2 regions of the Paenibacillus sp. JZ16 genome follow, and region 2 is predicted to be linked to the other one. Evidence: predicted binding sites of a transcription regulator. Region 2 holds the regulator's gene; the other holds the start of a gene.
What was found. The regulator LexA, encoded in region 2, represses DNA repair genes until DNA is damaged. The targets are predictions, from matches to a motif close to CGAACATATGTTCG.
Positions count from the first base shown of each region.

Region 1 (3,190 bases), 2.9 Mb from region 2:
AACCAATATGCAGTAACATAGATACCAAAATACCTCTGATCGAGATCAGAGGTATTTAATGTGCGTTCATCTCACGCTGGGTTTAGCTTTATACATCATGATCCTGCTGAAATGATCTCGTCAATTTTAATCCAACGCGATTCCTCTTCGGCCATGGATAGTTTGATCTCCCGTCTAAACGTATGGATCAGCACGACAATTCCTGTCAATTCCGTGTCCTCATATTCATCGAATAGCCTTACGGTAATCATACGGTGTTCATGAAATGACTCGGCGATGGCCCCCTCGATTAATTCCATTTCTTGCGGATCCAGCGTCGGCCGGCCTTTCCGGCCTTCTTCCAGTTGCCTGCGAATGATGGTTTCTTTGTGTTCCGGCAGCATCATCCGACTGGATTCCCACAGCCCATTGCCCTCAAGCTTTTTTCGTGTTGTCATTTATAGTGTCCTCCTATCTTGGCTGATCGATCCAGCGCTTGGCCTGCGTCCGTTTTGGATACGGCTCGGATCACAATCGAATTCCCGTATTTATTTTTCAGGGCATCGGTCACCCGTTCAAGTGCCATCGACCGCTCCCGTCCGGTATCAAACAATGACAATTGGTATTCCGTGTCCGGGGAAAACTGTGACAAGCTAATACCGACCCGCCGAATCGGCAGGCCGTCCCAATACGTTTCAAGCAGCCGGCATGCCCAGCGGTAAACCTGATTCGTAATATTCGATGGATCCTCCATCTTCATTTGTCGGCTAAATCCCGTAGGGCGGTCAAAGTCTGCCCCCATACAACCGACCGACACCACATGCCCCATAAAACCAAGACCGCGGCATCGCTGGCAAACCAACTCCGTCAGCTCCAGCAGTACGACCTTGATTTCTTCCAGCTTGGTATAATCGCGAGGGAGGGTCATCATGTGTCCAACCGATTTAGGGTCAACCTGGTGCGTGCCTGGCCTTACCGGGCTATCATCGATTCCGTTGGCAATTCGCCAGTACATCTCGGCTGAAATATCGGAATTTTTACCGAATTTACGGCGCATCATCTGCTTCAATTTAGCAAGAGGCGTCTGAGCCACGCTGCCGATCGTGGGCAGCCCCATGACGTTAAAGTGGCGGGTCATCTTGCTGCCGGCCATAAACATGCAGCTGACGGGCAGTTTCCAGAGGGTATCCGGAAGCGAGTCCTTGGACAACGTGTAGATGCCGGACGGATTTTTCTTGGCGTAGTTATCACAGGCGGTTTTAGCCAGGATTTTGGTTTCGCCGATGCCGAAGCGAGCGTACACACCCGTGGCATCCATGACATGACGCTGAATGGTTCTGGCTAACTCATCCGGTGTGCCGAACAGATGCAGCGAACCGGTAACGTCTAAAAATTGCTCGTCGATACTGTAAGGCTCAACTAAATCGGTATAACTCTTGTATATCTCCGTGATTTGCATCGAGACGTCAATATACTTCTGCATCCTGGGTTTGATGACGACAAGGTCGGGACACTTGGATAGTGCCTCTCCTAATCGCTCTGCCGTCGTTATTCCTTTTGCTTTAGCGAGCGGACAAGCAGCCAACACGATGCCTGAACGTCTTTCCGGATCCCCTGCAACGACCAAAGGGCGGTTTTTATACTCGGGATGGTCTGCTTTCTCAACAGATGCATAAAAGGACTGGCAATCCCCTAACATGATCACTCGGTTAGATGATTTCACAGCGAACTCCCCTTATCTGCGATTTTCAGCCCCAGGTAGGTGTACGATCTCTGCTCGATCTCTGCCTCAATTAGCCCCCACAGTATAGACAGCTTGTGATGATACCCCTGCAGATGAATTCAACCTCAATGCCAAGCTTTGTTTTTCGATCCTCGTAAACCTTAATGGCGTATTCACGCATTTTCCTGCGAGCCAGAGCTAAATCGGATAATGCAGCTGCCTGCAAATGGTCGATCATCGCATTCGTTAGCTCCGGGGTCTTTAAATCTGCTCTACATAGGATCGAACGGTCATGCTCTAACACATCAAGTAAAAGGGGTAATAAAATATAATCCTTCACCAGTTGGGTTTCATCTGGTTTCAACCCAATACTCAACATCATTAACCACCTCATCGACGGGAACGTTTGTTTGTATTATATGCGAACATTCGTTCTTTTATCAATGTAAATTATACCCTTATGAAGAGGAATCAGAAACTCACAAGCGGTACCTGGCATAATCAGTGATTAAAGACCCCCACCTGGAGCCTTTCAATCAACGGATGGTTTTTGTTCAGATTCACTTTCATTACAAAATCGGAAGGGATCTCTTGGATGCAAAACGAAATATCCTCCTGTAAAAATTCCGGTCTTTCAATATCGTAAAACTTCCCGGCCGCTTCTGACTTTCGAATTCGCTCAATGGTTTGTTCGGCAGATATACGATTAGTGTCTTGGAGAATTTCCGATATATATTGTGCGCAGGCCAGATCATCATCCCCTGACGGATGCGAAGCAATTACATTAATCGTCATGTCATCGTCTTTTAATAAGTTCCTCTTTATAAACTCTGCGGTTGTTCTTGCATTTGTGAACCCGGTAACGAATAGATGCTCGGTGCTCAATGCGTTTAGGGTGGCTGTAACTCCATTGGTAGTCTTTTGGATCAGAAATTTCTCCCGAAGATCGAAGCCATGTAAACGCGCAGGCGAATTATCCAGCTCAAACCCCGGAATCGGCAGACCCTGTATCTCTCCCGCCAATAAAAAGTCAGGATAGATTTTCTTTAGACGCAAGGCATCGTCCAGAGTTCCTGCCAGAATGATACCCTGAACCCCATGGATAAAGGCATAGTGCGCTACGGTAAAAGCCCTTATAACATCAATTACAATATTGATGTGTGATGCGTCCAAGGTGTGATGGTGTCCTTGAATAATCTGTATCGGCATGTCGTATCCCCTTTTCCCCGGCATAATGGGCTATTTTAGTAACAGTATATTTGCCCAAAACCAAGGAGTGCTCAAATCCTCTAATGGATTCAGCAGCAGCGATGGAATATTAAATCCGGATGTGGTGATAATTAGGAAGCATGGAAATAAAGAAAATGTTCTGTTCTACACGAACTTCAAGTCCGAGGAGCGATACCATGGAGAAGACCAAAAAGCGAAAACTGAATATCAGCTTTCATAGCGATATCGACCTGCAGACCGACTCCGAGGAGACACAAG
Region 1 covers NZ_CP017659.1:2,646,232-2,649,421, reverse strand. The annotation lists gene BJP58_RS11915 (YolD-like family protein) at 96-437, opposite strand; gene BJP58_RS11910 (DNA polymerase IV) at 434-1,702, opposite strand; gene BJP58_RS11905 (YhjD family protein) at 1,773-2,066, opposite strand; gene BJP58_RS11900 (2-phosphosulfolactate phosphatase) at 2,204-2,911, opposite strand; gene BJP58_RS11895 (MFS transporter) at 3,109-3,190, shown strand, end outside.
Region 1: the regulator LexA is predicted to act here: its motif matches at 2,125-2,138, upstream of BJP58_RS11905 (YhjD family protein).

Region 2 (3,190 bases):
CGTCCAAATCAAACAAAACCGCAGCTATCGGCATGTCTCTCCCACTCCTCATATACACTGTGATCTATTTTATTTGTTAATTATGCTCCACTGGAATTTGATGAGTCTTTGCGAACTCTTCCAATCTTTCGCCCATCGCTTTCGTATCATAAAGATTCATCATGCGCGAGAATACCCAGTTGCCTGCTTTTCCCTTGCCTTGAATCACAACAGAGCCCGAAGCCAATTTGATTTTCTCGATATCGGATACAGCCAAACGACGTTCCCGATTGAACTTCATCGTGGATACGGAAGCACGCTCAATCTTCAAGTAAGGCTTGCGTAAGAAAATCATAAGCGCCAACAGAATATACAAGCTGACACCAACCCAATTCAACACGTCATTGCTTCCACCGGCTGCCTGTGACGTCGCCGTTCCGAGAAGCGCATACAAACCAGCCAATGCAACAAGCACTAACGGAAGTACATACTTACGTCCTTTAAACACGTCATGCTTATCATTAACGGCAGAGCCTTGGTACGAGGTCAGCCCCTGCTTCTTACGCTGCTTGTTGAGCTGTGACATATTTTTGTTGACTTTTCTTTCCCATGATCGTGACATATGGTTCCCCCTGGACTCAATTTCAAAATATTACCAATCCATATAAACTTGGGGTTACCGTATTCGATTCCCACGAATAATCGGCACCCCAAGTATTATAATTCTATCCTTCTATCTGGTCCCTGAATCCACTGTTGTAGATCCAGATGCCAGTTCATCGACTAATGCTTTAATCGCGGGCCGCCTTTTTGTTCATTTTCATCAACCCATTCGATCGATTCCAGCTGTTGTCTAAAGTTACTGCGAATATTGTTAAGGTATATTTCCCGAAGCTCAGCCCGTTCTTTGAGCTCTTCCGCGGTCAATCCCTCACTCTTCTGTTTTCTTGCTAGTACATTGATGCGTTCAACCAAAGTATCGATGTCCATGACTTCTCCTCCAATTCCGATATCATGTATAACTTAAACATGTGAAAAAGAGCTTGTCAAGGCAACAGCGCCCTTACAAACTCTTATTAAGAACAAATATGAACATATGATGCCTATATATGGGCTCCTCATTGTTAAGAAATCAATACTCGTCTATTATAAACACGCTTATACTGCGTGAAATCACATCGTCAGGCAAGACTACAAATATGAAGCGAGAAGTTGAGACATATATAAGGAAAGAGCCTCTCGTAGTATCATCCCATTACCAGACTGGTAAAGACAACACCTCTCCGGCCTGTATATCCGGACCTTTCAATCCGTTCATTCTTCGGATGCTATCCAGATATACTCGTGTATCCATATCTGCCGGTTTATGAAGGGAAGCAATCCGCCACAAACTATCACCATATTGAACAATAACCTGCTTCTCCCCAGTAGGCTTGTCCATCCCCCCGGCAAAAACAGAGTATGCCCCTGTCCAAAAAGAAGCTACGATCAACAGGATGAATAAAAGCTTTATAAAAGGAATGGATGCCATTCTGGACTTTAATTGGTGGATCCAAGTCTCCGGGGACTTCATCGTTTGCACTGGAACGTTCTCATAAATGCTGCGGTATGTACTGTATTTCAACATGGAATCATCATCTCCCAAACAAGTGTTCTCTTATGGATTTATATTAACACGAACACTTGTTTGATTCAATACCCAAAAGAACATTTGTTCTATTTTTATTTAGAACTTATGTTTGTACGAACGGAAGTTCTATGTTATAATTTTCCCAAACGTTACTAAATGGGGTTGATACGGCATGTCGAAAATATCCAGCCGCCAGCTGGCGATCTTAGAGTTTATCCGCAACGAAGTTCGTAGCAAGGGTTACCCGCCTTCTGTCCGGGAAATCGGAGAGGCTGTCGGACTAGCTTCCAGTTCAACGGTCCATGGACATCTTGACCGTTTGGAGAAGAAAGGCCTAATTCGCCGTGACCCTACGAAACCAAGAGCAATCGAGCTGCTTGGCCAAGAAGAGTCCGATAGCGCGAATCTGTTTACCCACACCATTGCCAGAGTACCTGTTGTTGGTAAAGTCACTGCAGGTGTTCCTATTACAGCCATGGAGAACATTGAGGATTATTTCCCGCTCCCTCAGCATTATGTAGGAGACGATAAGGTTTTCATGTTGTCGGTTGTCGGTGACAGTATGATCGAAGCTGGGATTCACAGCGGTGACTACGTCATTGTGCGCCAGCAGCAAACTGCAGACAATGGCGACATTGTAGTAGCGATGACAGAGGAAGACGAAGCAACTGTAAAGACCTTCTATAAGGAGAAGGATCATGTACGATTGCAACCGGAGAATCCTACCTACGAGCCACTGCGTCTGAACCATGTTACGATTCTCGGTAAAGTAATCGGACTCTTCCGGGATGTCCACTAATCTCATAGATCTATGAATAAGAGGTTACCTCCCTTAATTGGATGGTAACCTCTTCTTTTTCTAAATAGATCACGAAACTTGATCATAGCTAGTTTGTTTGCTGCATAATGCCTTGTTTAAGATCCAGCCGATACATCCGTATAGGTTTATAATCCGGCGAGCCTTCCCCACCCGGCCCCTCCGTGGACTGCAGAACAAGCTTATTGTCTTTCACCATGGGTGCAGTACCTGGTCTGTAATAGGAAGTATAGGACACCGTTAATTCATCTTGAAACCTGAGCTGCACAGCCTTGCCCGTATCATGCTCCACGGCGAATGCGTAAATTTGTATGGCATGACAGTCTTGATATTGCGGTGCAAGTATAAATACATCCGCATCCTGAAACGGCAATCGAACCATATGGACAGCTGCTGATGTTGGCTGAATAAAAGTAAGATCATCCAGCGTGGTTACTTCATCCGTAACTTCATTATAGCTATACCGTACGATGTAGTTTCCGGTAAACGATTGGTCCGTTTCGATACCGAAGCAGCTAGGAGCCCCCAGTGTCGTGATTTTTTCCTTTTCCACAGCAACCACACTGAGCCTTCCCTGATCTGTAAAGCCTTGCGCCCGAATTGTCTCCTCGTTATGTGGTGGTACATCCCCAGCTCTCTGTTGTTCTTCAACGTCAAAAGGCAGCTGTATGGCAAGTAACATAACCAGAAGCAGCAGCACGCCTATAAAGCCAACTTGTAGATACTTTCGGCGCTTAGGCCTACCTTCGTCACGGATCACGGAC
Region 2 covers NZ_CP017659.1:7,156,280-7,159,469, reverse strand. The annotation lists gene BJP58_RS32175 (HAD family hydrolase) at 1-34, opposite strand, end outside; gene BJP58_RS32170 (hypothetical protein) at 77-601, opposite strand; gene BJP58_RS32165 (DUF896 domain-containing protein) at 763-969, opposite strand; gene BJP58_RS32160 (LysM peptidoglycan-binding domain-containing protein) at 1,235-1,606, opposite strand; gene lexA (transcriptional repressor LexA) at 1,782-2,408, shown strand; gene BJP58_RS32150 (hypothetical protein) at 2,497-3,190, opposite strand, start outside.